DNA from 4 places in the Arthrobacter sp. Helios genome. Region 1 is predicted to be linked to each of the others. Evidence: riboswitches for the same ligand, from Rfam matches in the RefSeq annotation. Region 1 holds a riboswitch; each other region holds the start of a gene.

Region 1 (3,529 bases):
TGGCGAGCTCGGACGCAAGACCGGCAAGGGCTTTTTCGACTGGAGCTGACCCTCCCCCCTGGCTGCCTCAACCGCACCAGTTTCGGCAGTGAATCCGGCAGCGCCTACGCTGGAGCCATGGACGCTGCCAGCAACCGGACTGTGGCCTGGGAGGGCGCCGTCAACGCCCGGGACCTCGGGGGCATCCCCGTGGCCGGCGGCCGCAGTATCCTGCCGGGCAGGCTCTTCCGGATGGGGCGCTCCGAGTGGCTCACCGGGCGGGGCTGGCAACAGGCCTACGACGCCGGTGTCCGCACCGTCGTGGACCTGCGGAACGAAACCGAAATCGGCAGGCGGGACACCGACCCGCTGCTGCCGCCGTCGGCCGTCCAGGGAATCGCCGTCCTGAACCGGCCCACCCAGGAAACCGCCGATCCGGAGTTCACCGCACTCACCGGACCGTACATGAACTCCCCGCGCTTTTATCCTGCGAACCTTGCCCGGTGGCCGGAGAAATTCGCAGCGGTCGCCCAGGCCATCGCGGATGCCCCGCCCGGCGGGGTTGTCATTCACTGTTCCGCCGGGCGGGACCGCACGGGCCTGGTCGCCCTGCTCCTGCTGCAGCTCGCCGGCGCAGCACCGGAAGCGGCCGCCGCGGACTATGCGGCCGCAGCCGCCGGAATCAATGAATGGCACCGGCGCCAGACGCAGCCGCGGGAGCGCCCCTTGAACGACACTGAACTCGCGCAACGGATCGCAGCCGCGCAGCAGGAGCTGCTGGCCGTGGCGGAGAACCTGGACGCCCGGGATTTCCTGCTCCGGGCCGGAGCAGACAGCCTGACGCTGGACCGGCTTCGGGCCCGGCTGCTGGGGTGAAGCCGCTACTGCGGAAGGGGGAGCCTGGCCTCAGCCGGGTTCTCCCGGCACAGGGCCAGCCGTTCCGTAGCGGCTAAGTGGAAAAAAGAGCTGCCCGCGGGACTGTTGAAGCCGCCGGGGACCAGCAGCGTTGAGTGCCGGGGGCACCACTGAGCGGTGTCGACGGCGGACACCAGAGCCAGCGCCACCCGTGCCGTGTCCTGGTGCCACATCAGCTGCTGGGTGCCGTCAATGACCAGGGCAATAACGTCGAGTCCGGGGTCGGCGTGGACTTCCACCTCGACCCAGTCGTCGTATTCGGCCAGTGCTGCGGCCGGCAGGGACGGAAGTACCTGGGCCGGGCGCGAGGAAGCGATGCTGCTGATGGGGGAGTCACTGGAGTAGGTCACAGTGTTTGTCCTTCGGGGAGTTGTCCTTGTCCGCACCGGTTAGCGCAGACCGCTTCGTCATCCGAACCACCCGCCGAACAATGGGGTTGGTGTGAGGCCAGTCGGAGCTGTTCCTTGCCCGGCGGTGCCGAACGCGGAGGCCGCATCTCGTGAAGTACTGCAAACAGTAGCGCACCCGGCCCCTGTGGCGGAACCCCCGCTCCCGCCGGGCCAAGTAGATGTAAAAGCATATATGGTGGAGGAGGCGGGTAAACTCCGCCGCACCGATTCAAAGAAGAAGGCATTATGCGTGCAGTTGTATTTGAGAAGTGGCAGACCTTCCCGTCCCTGACGGAGGTCGAAAAGCCGAAGCCGGGCCCTGGCGAGGTCCTGCTGAAGGTGGCGGGCGCCGGTGCCTGCCATTCCGACGTCGCGCTCTATAAGGACTTCGCCGAAGGCTCGCCGGGCTCGATCCCTCCCGCCTTCGTCCTGGGCCATGAGAACTCCGGCTGGATCGAAGAGCTTGGCGAAGGCGTCAGCGGCGTGGAGGTCGGCGGCGCGTACCTGGTCTACGGGCCGGTAGGCTGCGGGCACTGCAAGGCCTGCTCCCGCGGGCAGGACACCTACTGCGAGAACGCCGCCGAGATGCCCTACCTGGGCATGGGACTGGGCCGCGACGGCGGTATGGCCGAATACCTGGTGGTTCCGGTCCGGAACCTGGTCCCGCTGGGCGACGCCGATCCTGTCGCCGCGGCACCGCTTTCCGATGCGGCCCTGACGCCGTACCACGCCATCAAGAACTCCCTGCCGAACCTGGCCGGGGGCGGCAAATACGCCCTGGTCGTCGGCCTTGGCGGGCTGGGACAGATGGCGGTGCAGATCCTCAAGGCACTCACCGGCGCCACGGTGATTGCCACCGATATGAAGGAAGAGGCCATGCGGAAGGCCGAAGCTGCCGGCGCCATCGTGGTTCCCGGCGGCGAGGGCCAGGTGGAACGCATCCGGGAGATCACCGGCGGACGCGGTGTGGATGCTGCGTTCGACTTCGTCGGGGTGGGTCCGACCATCAAGACTGCAGCCGCATCGATGGCACCGCAGTCCCGGTTCACTGTGGTTGGCATCGCCGGCGGGACGTATGAGTGGAGCTTCTTCACCACCCCGTACGAGTCCACCACGACCAACACCTACTGGGGCACCATTGAGGACCTGCACGAAGTGGTGGCCATGTACCGCGCCGGTCAGATCAAGCCCGAGGTGGAGCTCTACAGCATGGACAACGCGCTGGAGGCGTACCGGAAGCTGGAGGCAGGCGAGCTCAGCGGGCGCGCCGTGGTTGTTCCGCACATGAAGTAGCTCTGGAGCACCCAGGACGACGGCGGTGCCCGCGTGTGGCGGGCGCCGCCGTCGTGCTTTGGGGCCAGGCAGGCTTGGGACCGGGCAACCCTCGGTCAGGACGTGGCCGCCGTCAGCTCCTGCCGCGGCAGCCGCCGTGTGAGGGCAGCTCCACATCCGCTGTGAACGCGGCCAGATAGCCGTCGCGGTAGCCGGTGGCGTTCGGATGGAGGTCAAACGGCCCGCCATCGAAGATGATCCACGGTTCGGGCGATCCCACTCCGTGCCCGGAGAACTCGTCCACCACGTCCACAAAGGTCGAGCCCCGTCCCAGCTGCGCGGCCAGGACCGCGTTGAGCTTATCCGTTCCTTCGTTGAAGAGGGCCTGGGCCTGCGGGCTGAGCGGCCCGGGCGTGCCTTCCTCGAACAGGTGCGGATAGCCGGTCAGGACGATCTCCGCCCGGGGTGCCAGCGAACGCAGGCGGCCCAGTGATTCCCGCAGCTGGGCGGCGAGCGTGGTTTCGGCGTAGGCCTGGGCGGCCTCAAGTGCCGGGGCGCAGGTGGCCGGCAGCTCCGGACCGGCGCAGGCCGCGACTACCGCGCCAAACCGGACATCATTGCCGCCAATCGTCACCGTGAGAAGATCGGTTCCGCGTCCGATCAGCCCGCCAGCCGCCAGCGCCTCGATCTGTTCCGGCAGGTCCACCGGGCCCTCGGGTGGCCCTGGGGGAGTGCTGAGTGCCGTCGCACCGGCACAGGACTGGTTCGACACCAAGGCGACGCCGTCGAGCCCGTCCAGCAGTGCTGGATATCCCTCCGCCGTCCGGCCGCACGCATCGCGCACCGCGCCGCCGCCATAGCCTGCGGCATAGGAGTCGCCCAGCGCGGCGTAGTCGAAACTGCGGTCCCGTCCGTGGTGCCAGCTCCGGTGCTGGTGGTCCCGGCCGTGCTGCCACCGCTGGTGTGGTCCCTCG
Region 2 (3,529 bases), 1.3 Mb from region 1:
TTGCTGCAGGGGGTTCCGGCGGCTTTGTCGACGGCGAAGTCAGCTGACCGCGTGAACCCGAACGCCGTGCAGCACAGCGCATAACACTTGGAGCAGTCCGGGTGGAGCTCGTCCCGCTCATGCAGCGGGGTGAGGGGGAGGAATCGACGTTGGGGAGGTTGTGGGACAGGCATGATTGTTCTTCCGTGAAGTTTCCGGTGGTGGGCCTGGGCAGCCGGAACCCTTGAAGGGTCCCGGCACCGGGGCGCACGAAATCACTGCCCGCCAGGGAGCAGTTTCACGGTTCCGCGTGAAGGCGGAATGGCAGAAAAAGTTCTGCGTCACGAAAAAGAAGAAGTTTGCACTGCTGGCAGGATACACACGCTCCGGACCCGACCGCCAGACGGCCCTGGCCGAAGATGCACCGCCGGAGGATGCGCCGCCGGCGGCAGCTGTTTCGGGAACAGCCGGTCAGCGAACTGCTGGGCAGGGAAACAGCCGGGCAGGGACAGCCGGTCAGGGAAACAGCTGGGCAGCGGCGGCGTCCCGGTGCTCGGGGAGCCCCGTCGTCAGGGCATAGAGCGCATGGTTCAGCGGGCCGGCTGCAATGAGGGCGGTGCAGCGCTCCACCAGGTGCGGCTCGGAAGTTCCGGTTGCCTCCTCATAGCGCGCGGCGGTTTCCTCCAGCGAATCCGGCGAAATCAGCTGGATATACATGAATTCGAGCGCAGGATCGCTGACCTTGGCGGTGGTCCAGTCCAGCACGGAAACGATGCGGTCTGCCTCATCCAGCAGCAGGTGGGCGGGATACAGTTCACCGTGTGTCAGGACGGTCCGCTCCGGCCAGAGCCGGTCATCGCTGAGCCACTGCTCCCAGCCCGCCAGCAGGTCCGGCGCGATCCGGAACTCCTTTTCCACTCTGCGAAGCCCGTCCGCCCAGTGCCGGCGGACAGCGTGCGGCGTTTCGGCCGGAATACCAGCTGCGGCGGCGGCACCGGCATCCAGGCCGTGCAGGGACGCGATCAGCTCCGCCAGAGACTGCAGATAGGCCTTGCCGGACGGGTCGAAATGCCAGTCCGTCTGGTTCTCCGGACCCACGGTCAGTCCGGGGGAGCCGGGCAGCAGCGGGTAGGCAATCAGGTCATCGGCCTGGATCTGCCAATCCGGGACGGCCACCGAAAGCCGCGGACGGACAAAGTCCAGGATGGCCCGTTCCTCGTCCTGGTTCGCCGCCACGTCCGCCCGGCGCGGCACGCGCAGGACCCACCGTTGAAGAACTTGTTCATTGTCCCGCTCAGAGGTTTGCACTTCCGCAGCAAACGCCACCCGGTAGTCCAGGCCGGCTTCGTTGAAGCGGACGCTCCCCGGTTCGAGCAGCAAACCGTGGCGTGCCGCCAGGGCACAAACGTCGTCCGCGCCGAGATCCTCAACCATGCCCATGATCAGCCTTCCTGGATTGATCAGCCATCTTGGATTGATCAGCCTTCCTGGACGTTCACTGCCGTTGATTTCCGCGGCAGGAAGCACCCAGACTACCGACCCCGCGGCCCGTGCTTCACCAACGGGCTGGCCGGCAGTGAAGTACCGGGGCTGCCCTGTATGACAGCACATGGCGCAATATGACCTTCCGCGACGGGGCGCGAAGCCTCATGGCGCAACATTTGGACCGGGCTGAAGGCGCCCCTAGCGTGGGTCCGGAATCAAGAGTTCCAGCCAACGGCCCTGGCCGGCTGGACAGCAACCCTCTCGTCGTAGCGGGGTGCTCCAGGTGAAGATTCGGCCCTGGCGGAGACCTTCCGCAGGGCAAGTACGGCGCCGGCATTGCCCTCACAGCGGCCTGCGCCTCCCCACCCTTCCGCGGTTTGCCGCGGACCCATTCAGGAGAAGAACCGAACCATGAAACTCAGCAGGAAAATCCTGGCTCTTGCCGCAGCACCCCTCCTTGCCCTCGGCATGGCTGCCTGCGGTTCCGCGGCCGGTGACGAAGGTGCGCCGGTGAAAATCGGCGTCGTTGGTGCCAGCGATCCGTACTGGGCCACCTATACCGAGGCAGCCAAGGCGGAGGGTATCGACGTCGAAATCGTCGACTTCGGCGAGTACACCCTGCCCAACCCGGCGCTGTCAGAGGGTGAGCTGGACCTGAACCAGTTCCAGCACATCGTCTACCTGGCCCGCTACAACGTTGCCAGCGGAAGCGACCTGACACCTGTCGGCTCCACCGCCATCTACCCGCTGGGCCTCTACTCCACGCAGTACGACTCCGTGGAAGAGATCCCCGACGGCGCCACCGTGGCCATCCCCAATGATGAGAGCAACCTGTCCCGCGGCCTGCTGGTGCTGCAGTCCGCAGGTCTGGTGACCCTGGAAGGCGGCGGCAGCGCGTTCTCCACCCTCGATGACATCGATGCAGCAAAGTCCAAGGTCAAGGTGACCACCCTGGAAGCGTCGCTGACACCCACCTCGCTGCCCGACGTTGCCGCAGCCATCATCAACAACGACTTCGTGGAAGACGCCGGGCTGAAGTTTGAGGATGCCATTGCGCAGGATGACCCCGCGGATCCCGCGGCCATTCCCTACGTGAACATCTTCGCGGCCCGCGCCGGCGAGGAAAACAATGAGACGTACGTGAAGCTGGTGGAGATCTACCAGAACACCCAGTCCGTCCAGGACGGTGTGCAGGAGGCCTCAGGCAACACCGCCAAGTTCCTAAAAGTTCCGGTGGAGGACCTGAAGACGTCGCTGGAAAAGGTCCAGAAGGACATCGAAGCCCTGGGCTAACCCCGGCCGCATCACCGAAGGGTCCCGGCCGGCGGCAGCAGCTGCCGGCCGGGACACCCGTCTGAAAAACAAGGAACCTTCATGGCCCTCATTTCACTGCAGAACGTCTCCAAGTCCTATCCGCCGGCCCGGAAGGGCGAACCCGCCGTGGCCGCGCTGAAGGAGATCAACCTCGAGATTGAGGCCGGGGAGATCTTCGGCATCATCGGCTATTCCGGCGCGGGTAAGTCCACCCTGGTCCGGCTCATCAATGCCCTCGAAACCAGCACATCCGGCAGCATCACCGTGGATGGGCAGCAGGTCTCCGGGGTTCCCGAGCGGAAGCTGAAGTCATTGCGCCTGGGCATCGGCATGATCTTCCAGCAGTTCAACCTCTTCAACTCCAAGACCGTCCGCAACAACATCGCCTACCCGCTCCGCGTGGCCGGGCGGAGCAAGCCGGAAATCGCAGCGCGGGTGGAGGAACTGCTCGCCTTCGTCGGGCTCTCGGACAAGGCGTCAAGCTACCCCGAGCAGCTTTCCGGGGGTCAGAAGCAGCGGGTCGGCATAGCTCGTGCGCTGGCCGCGTCGCCCAAAATCCTGCTGGCAGACGAGGCCACCTCGGCACTGGACCCGGAAACCACCCACGAGGTGCTGGCCCTGCTGCGCCGCGTCAACCGGGAACTGGGCATCACCATTGTGGTGATCACCCATGAGATGGATGTGATCAAAAACCTGGCCACGCGGGTAGCCGTGATGGATGGCGGCCGGATTGTGGAACAGGGCGAAGTGT
Region 3 (3,529 bases), 980 kb from region 1:
GTGTGGCAGCAGCTGTCCAGAAGCAGTCCGCCGCAGCTGCCTCGGTCGATGCCTTCATCCAGCGCAATCAGGCAAAGCTCGACGCACAGGACCCGGCCGCCACAGCGGAGCTGTTCACCCTGATGTCTTCCCTCGGACTGGTGGAGAGTCCCACGCAGGTCCTTCCTGCCGGTGGCCGGCTGCTTGTTGACGGCGGACATTGCCTGGTGCTGGGCGCGGACCTCGGCGTCACAGTCCCGCAGGACAAAACCCTGTGCGCAGACACCGCCGCCCAGCGCTGGGTGATGGACGCACGCGGGGCGGTTCACAGCGAAGAGCGTCCGGACCTGTGCCTGGTTCCCGGTACGCCGGTGAAGATGGCGGCGTGCGCCACGACCGCAGCGTCCCAGGTGTGGATCGCCGAGGCCGACGGACACCTGAAGAGTGCGGTGTCCAACTACCTCGACTTCCACCGGCACCAGGGAATCGCCGGCATGTACGGCCGGACGTCCGGGGCCAACCAGATCTGGCAGGGCCTGGCCGCATCGCAGAACCCGGGAATGGCAACGCTGAAGGCCAGCAGCATCGCCACGCTCTCCGGACTGAATTTCGCCACTGCCGTGATCGACACGTTTATCCAGGACAATCAGGCAAAGCTCGATGCGAAGGACGCGGCAACCACGGCGGAACTCGCCGCCCTGATGTCCTCAAACGGCTTCACGGAAAATTCCACCCGGATACTGCCGACCGGAGGCCGGCTGCTTGTCAACAACGGGCACTGCCTGGTGTTGGGCGGGGACCTCAGCGTTACCGTCCCTAAAAACAAGGCACTGTGCGCTGACACTGCGGTCCAGCGCTGGTTTATGGATACCCGCGGGGCGATCCACAGCGAAGCACGGCCCGATATGTGCCTGGTGCCCGGCACCCCGGCCAAGGTCGCTGCCTGCTCTGCTGCCGAAGCTAATCAGGAGTGGCTCCCCGAGGCAGACGGACATCTCAAGAGCGCGGTTTCGAGCTACCTCGACTTCTACCGGGACGAGGGAATCGTGGGGATGTATTCGAAGAACGCCGGAGCGAACCAGATCTGGACCGGGCTCACAACATCCGCCAACCCGGGGATGGCCAGCCTGAAAGCCGGCAGCATCGCGACGCTGTTCAGCCTTGGACTGGACGCGTAGCTCAGCAGGAGGGATTTAGCAGCAGGGATTTAGCACCGAAAGGGTGCACACCCCGGGGCAATTCAGCCCGGGGTGTGCACCCTTTTCCTTGGTACTGAGTCCGGCTGCTACAGAATCCGGCGGTTGCCTGTCCCGGTCAGGCGAACTCAGGAACCGCCAGGTTACGGAACGCTGAGCCGTGGAATACCAGCGGTTCATGGGCGTCCTCATGGGTGGAGTAGCCGTGGACCCGTAGAAGCACCACAGCGTGGTCTCCGGCCGGTACCTCATTTTCGATCGAGCAGTCGAGCCACAGGGCAGCTTCGTCCAGGAACAGCGCGCCCTCAGCTTCGTGCAGTTCGAGGCCGGCGAACCGGTCGCCGTCGCGGGAGGCAATCTGGCGGCAGACGCCGTCGTGCCCTGTCCCGAGGACGGACACGCCGATCCGCTGCGCGGAGCGCAGCACCGGCCAGGTCCGCGAGGTGTTCTGGACCGCGAACATGACCAGCGGCGGCTCCATGGAGACCCCCACGGTGAAGGACGACGCGACGATGCCCTGCGGTACGCCGTCAATTTCGGCGCACAGGGCCGCGATTCCGGATGGGAAACGGCCAAACGCGCGGCGGAGGGCAGTGGGCTGCAGATCGGTTTCAAGGGCCATGGGACTTCCTCTGCCTGATGCGCCCGCTGCCCGGAAGGCAGCACGGGGACGCTGTACTTGCCGCACCGGGAGATCCACCGGGACGGCCGAATCGTCACCTGGAGCACCCCGCTATGGCGAGAGGGTTGCCGTCCAACCGGCCAGGGCCTGTGGCTGGAACTCTTGATTCTGCCCATCAATCTAGGGGCGGGGCAGGGGCGGGCGCAAACCCGTGTCACACGCAGTGGCGGATCCGCAACACTTCGTAACCGCCGGGCTGCCAGCCTGCTGCCGGGGGAGCCACTAAAGTGTCCGCATGAGACAACGCTGGTTCAAGCAGGTAGACGTCTTTGGCAGCCGCCCCTTTCAGGGCAATCCGCTGGCGGTGGTGCTGGACGGGGACGGCCTGGACGATGAAGCCATGCTCCAGTTCGCGCGCTGGACAAATCTCTCGGAGACGACGTTCGTGCTCCCGGCCACGCAGGAGGAAGCCGACTACCGGGTCCGGATCTTCACGCCAGGGGGAGAGATTCCGTTCGCGGGCCATCCAACACTCGGCACCTGCCATGCGTGGACCGAGGCCGGGAACACCCCGGTACGGCCGGGGCTGGTGATCCAGGAGTGCGGAATCGGCCTGGTGCCGCTGCGGGTCAATGCCGGGCTGGCCGCGTTCGCCGCGCCAAGGCTCATCCGGACCGGTCCCGTGGAGGAGGACATCCTTGCCCGGGTCACCGCTGCTCTGGGGCTCACCCCGAACCAGGTGGACGGCCACCAGTGGGTGGACAACGGGCCGGGGTGGCTGGGGCTGCTGCTGCCCGACGCGGAGACAGTGCTTTCGCTGCGCCCGGACCACGCCGCGCTCGGCAACCTTCGGGTCGGCGTGATCGGCCCGCAGCCCGAAACCGCTGAAACCGACTTCGAGGTGCGCGCCTTCGCCCCCGGCCTGGGCGTATCCGAGGACCCGGTCACCGGCAGCCTGAATGCCGGCCTGGCCCAGTGGCTGATCGGTGAAGGCCTGGCCGGGGAACGCTACACGGTCACGCAGGGCACCGCAGTGCACCGTTCCGGCCTGGTCCGGGTCTTTATGCGGGAGGGCCGCATCTGGGTGGGCGGAGAGTCCGTAACCTGCATCGACGGTTCAGTTTCCCTCTAGCCCGCCGGGTTTCCTTCCAGTCCCTGAACTCCGCTGGCAGTCTGGGACTCCATCCGCCGGGGACCGCTGGTCCGCGGAGAGGGAGAGCGCGCGGGTAGCCTTGGGATGTGAGTGACTTGTTCAGCAGCGATGAGGACCTGGACCCCGAGGACAGCGGCGGTTCGGGGGAGCGGGACGCCGACGGCGGTGCGCGCCAGCGCCCGCGCAGCCCCCTGGCGGTCCGCATGCGTCCGCGCAGCATCGATGAGGTGGTGGGACAGCAGCACCTGCTGGCACCGGGTTCCCCGCTGCGGACCCTCGCCGAAGCCCCCCAGGGCGGGCCGGCCGGCCCGTCTTCGGTTATGCTCTGGGGGCCTCCCGGCACCGGGAAAACCACCCTCGCACACGTTGTCGCCCGCGGGCCGGGACGGAAGTTCGTTGAACTGTCCGCCATCACCTCCGGGGTGAAGGACGTCCGGCGCGTGATGGATGAAGCACTGACGGCCAGGGACCTGCACGGTGTCACCACAGTGCTTTTCCTGGACGAAATCCACCGGTTCAATAAGGCCCAGCAGGACGCACTGCTTCCCGGGGTGGAGAACCGCTGGGTGGTGCTGATTG
Region 4 (3,529 bases), 930 kb from region 1:
CCCTAGCCGTTGACCGCCGGGGCGAAGCGGTACCTGGCGCCCCGGTGGGTTTCGGGCAGTTTGTCGCCGGCGCCGAAGAGTTTGTTCCGCAGCGTTCCGGGCGCGTACCCGGAGGGGTAGGCGCCGCGCTGCTGCAGCTCCGGCACAACGAACTCCACCACATCCTCGAACGTCCCGGGGGTGACGGCGTAGGCCAGGTTAAAACCGTCGACGTCGGTTTCCTCGACCCAGCGGATCAGCTCCTCGGCGACTTCGGCACCGGAACCCACCAGCCGCGGGCCCAGCCCGCCGATCCCGGCGGATTCGGCGATGTCCCGCACGGTCCAGGGCTCGCCGTCGTCCTTCACCTTCTGGAAGTTCGCGGCGGCGGACTGGATGGCGTTGGACTCCACGTTGCCCAGCGGTTCATCCAGGTTGTAGGTGGAGAGGTCCACCCCCATCCACCCGGACATCAGGGCGAGTGCGCCCTCGTCGCTGGTGTAGCGCTGGTAGTCCTGGTGCTTGGCTTCGGCTTCCTCGGCGGTCGCGGCCGTGATGATTGTCAGCAGCGTGTAGATCCGGATCGAGTAGCGGTCCCGGCCGGCCGCTTCGGCGGCGTCGCGGATCTTGGTGACGGTGGCCTTCAGCTTCTCCACGGTCGGGGCTCCCACGAACACAGCCTCGGCGTTCTCGGCCGCGAACGCGATGCCGCGCGGCGAGGCGCCGGCCTGGAAGATCACCGGGGTCCGCTGCGGGGAGGGCTCGGAAATGTGGATGCCGGGGACCTTGAAGTACTTGCCCTCATGGTTGATGTCATGGACCTTGGAGGGGTCGGTGAAGACACCCGTTTCGCGGTCCCGGACCACGGCGTCGTCTTCCCAGGAGCCTTCGAGCAGCTTGTAGACCACTTCCAGGTATTCGTCGGCGTGGTTGTACCGCTCGTCGTGCTCCAGCTGGTCTTCCTGGCCCATGTTCCGTGCGGCGGAGGGCAGGTAGCCGGTGACCACGTTCCACCCGACCCGGCCGTTCGTAATGTGGTCCAGGGTGGAGAGCCGGCGGGCAAACGGGTACGGGTGTTCGTACGCGGTGCCGGCGGTGACGCCGAAGCCCAGGTTCTCGGTGACCAGGGCCATGGCGGAGACCAGCAGCAGCGGATCGTTGACCGGCACCTGGGTGCCCTGGCGCAGCGTGGCCTCGTTGGAGGAACCGTAAACGTCGTAGGTGCCCAGCACGTCGGCGATGAAAATGCCGTCGAAAAGCCCGCGTTCGCAGGTCTTGGCCAGCTCGGTCCAGTAGCGGATGTCGTTGTACCGGGAGGACTGGTCCTCGGGGTGGCGCCACAGGCCGGGCGACTGGTGGCCCACGCAGTTCATGTCGAAGGCGTTGAAGCGGATCTGTCGGGGTGCGGGCGAATTGGCCATGGAAGTCCTTTTCCGGTTTGACGCACCGTCGAAGGAGCGCCGTACTTGCCGCAGGCTGATGCGCCTGCGACCGGATCGTCATCTGGGGCACCCCGCCACGGGAGAGGGTTGCCGCCCAACCAGCCAGAGCTTCGCGTTGGGACTCATGATCCTGCCCGCCCAGTATGGAACACCGCCCCCGGTGGCGCGCAAGCTGCGGGGTGTCACGCGGCGTAATGCCCGGGTTCGGAAAGAGCGCTGGCTGGGTATTGCCACAAACGGCATTATGCGTCTAAGATCACATTTATCAGGGCAAGAATAGAGACTTCCTGTTGGAGGTCTTTTCTTGCCCTTTTTGCGTTTCTATTGGGCCGTGGTCTCTGACAGGAGCAATCCCGACAGAGAGGTCGGCCATAATGTCGAGTTTTACACTCCGCGGCGTGCACGACGTAGTTTCTTACATTGACGCCCGCCCCAAGATAGCGGGCCGGGCCGGGGTCATTTGGTGGCTCGCGCTGGGCGGCCTGTTCCTAGACGCCTTTTCCAACTCTGCGCTGAGCGCCGGCCTTGGACCCATGACCAGGGACCTGGAGCTGAGCGCCACCCAGGTTGCCATCCTGACGTCCCTCGCATCCTGGGTCGCCATCGTGTTCAATCCGATTGGCGGTTGGATGGCGGACCGCTGGGGCCGCATTCCTCCACTGGTTTTCGCTAAGTTCCTGGCGCTGATCGGCGCCGGCCTGGCCGCCTTTGCACCCGCTTTCGAGCTGGTGCTGGTGGGACGCTTCTTCGTGGGTGCCGCCTACGGCATCGACTTTGCGATCGCCATGGCCCTGTTGGCAGAATTTACCCCCGCCCGGTTCAAGAGCCGCCTGAACACCTGGCAGGGCATCTGGTACACCGCGGTGAGCTCCAACCTGATTCTGGCCATCCTGTTCTACAACATGGGTGTCGGAGAATCGATCTGGCGCTACGCCGTCGGCTCAGCGGGCATCGTGGCCCTGGCCCTCTTTGTCGCCCAGCTCGCTTTTATGGTCGAAAGCCCCACCTGGGCAGCCCGGAAGGGCCTGCTTGAAAAGGCGGCCGCCTCCATGACGAAGATTTATGGTGAGCCTTTCACTGCAGCGCCCGTCGAAGACCGCTCCCCGATCCTGAACCAGGCGACAAAGGGTTTCGCCAACATCGCGCTGATTTTCCGTGGAATCTACCTTCCACGGACGATCCTCGCTGCCACCATCCAGATGGGGCAGTCCATCCAGTATTTCGCCGTCGGCTGGTACCTGCCGATTATTAGCCTCACCCTGTTCGGTGAAGACTTCGTGGTGGCCACATTGGGCGCGCTTGTCTTCAACCTATTTGGTATCGTCGGCGGCTTCCTTTCGCCGATGATCGGCAGGAAAATCGGCCTGCGCAAGGCCTCAGCAGTCGGCTTCGGCGCCGTCTTCATCATGCTGGTGATACTGGGAGCCTTCTACGAGAGCCTGCCGATCTTCCTGGCCTTCCTGATCCCGTCCCTGTTCATCCTGTTCCACTCCGGCGGGCCCGGCGCCAACGGCAAGAGCATCTCCACCCTGTCCTTCCGCAGCGAACTGCGAGCGGGAGCCAACGGTGTTATCGGGGCGCTTGGCAGCACCGGAGCGGCTCTGGGCCTGCTCGTCTTCCCCATCCTCAAGCAGGACCTTGGCCTCGGACCCACCTTCCTGATCCTTTCCGCCGTACCGCTGATCGCCTGCATCGTTTGCTCGGTGATCAAATGGGATCCCACCCGCGCAGCGGTCAGCCCGGATGAAGAAGAGAATGCTCCGCAGTTCCGGAGTGACCAGGTCCGAAACGAAACGGCACGGGTCTAGATGGCACGGATGCAGCCGGCGATCCTATCCATCGACGAAGGCACCACGGGGACCAGGGCAGCCTGGGTCACCGCGGACGGGATGGTCCACGGCGAGGAGTACCGGCGCCTCCAGGTCTCCACTCCCCGTGCCGGGGTAGTGGAACAGGATGCCGGGGAAATCCTGGCCAAGACGCTGGAAGTATGCCGAATCGTCGTCCAGCGTGCCGCGGAAGCGGGCTACGAGCTCAAGGCAGCTGCCATCGCCACCCAGCGGGCGACGGCGGTGCTTTGGGATACCGTCTCCGGTCATCCCCTGGTG

Evidence for each region. Region 1 has a riboswitch for S-adenosylmethionine ahead of ArtHe_RS11425 (hypothetical protein). Riboswitches for the same ligand answer to the same signal wherever they lie in the genome.
Region 2: another riboswitch for S-adenosylmethionine. It lies ahead of ArtHe_RS05545 (MetQ/NlpA family ABC transporter substrate-binding protein); the one in region 1 lies ahead of ArtHe_RS11425 (hypothetical protein).
Region 3: another riboswitch for S-adenosylmethionine. It lies ahead of ArtHe_RS06880 (flavin reductase family protein); the one in region 1 lies ahead of ArtHe_RS11425 (hypothetical protein).
Region 4: another riboswitch for S-adenosylmethionine. It lies ahead of ArtHe_RS15895 (LLM class flavin-dependent oxidoreductase); the one in region 1 lies ahead of ArtHe_RS11425 (hypothetical protein).

Annotation. Positions count from the first base shown of each region.
Region 1 is NZ_CP095402.1:2,527,639-2,531,167, reverse strand. It holds gene ArtHe_RS11435 (3-hydroxyacyl-CoA dehydrogenase family protein) at 1-49, shown strand, start outside; gene ArtHe_RS11430 (tyrosine-protein phosphatase) at 118-855, shown strand; gene ArtHe_RS11425 (hypothetical protein) at 861-1,244, opposite strand; SAM riboswitch class IV at 1,262-1,399, opposite strand; gene ArtHe_RS11420 (NAD(P)-dependent alcohol dehydrogenase) at 1,530-2,576, shown strand; gene ArtHe_RS11415 (SGNH/GDSL hydrolase family protein) at 2,689-3,529, opposite strand, start outside.
Region 2 is NZ_CP095402.1:1,246,694-1,250,222, forward strand. It holds gene ArtHe_RS05535 (pentapeptide repeat-containing protein) at 1-173, opposite strand, end outside; gene ArtHe_RS05540 (macrolide 2'-phosphotransferase) at 496-1,590, opposite strand; SAM riboswitch class IV at 1,678-1,795, shown strand; gene ArtHe_RS05545 (MetQ/NlpA family ABC transporter substrate-binding protein) at 1,876-2,757, shown strand; gene ArtHe_RS05550 (methionine ABC transporter ATP-binding protein) at 2,839-3,529, shown strand, end outside.
Region 3 is NZ_CP095402.1:1,546,485-1,550,013, reverse strand. It holds gene ArtHe_RS06885 (M66 family metalloprotease) at 1-1,157, shown strand, start outside; gene ArtHe_RS06880 (flavin reductase family protein) at 1,294-1,797, opposite strand; SAM riboswitch class IV at 1,846-1,965, opposite strand; gene ArtHe_RS06875 (PhzF family phenazine biosynthesis protein) at 2,093-2,929, shown strand; gene ArtHe_RS06870 (replication-associated recombination protein A) at 3,067-3,529, shown strand, end outside.
Region 4 is NZ_CP095402.1:3,462,321-3,465,849, reverse strand. It holds gene ArtHe_RS15895 (LLM class flavin-dependent oxidoreductase) at 3-1,400, opposite strand; SAM riboswitch class IV at 1,437-1,551, opposite strand; gene ArtHe_RS15890 (MFS transporter) at 1,796-3,229, shown strand; gene ArtHe_RS15885 (FGGY family carbohydrate kinase) at 3,239-3,529, shown strand, end outside.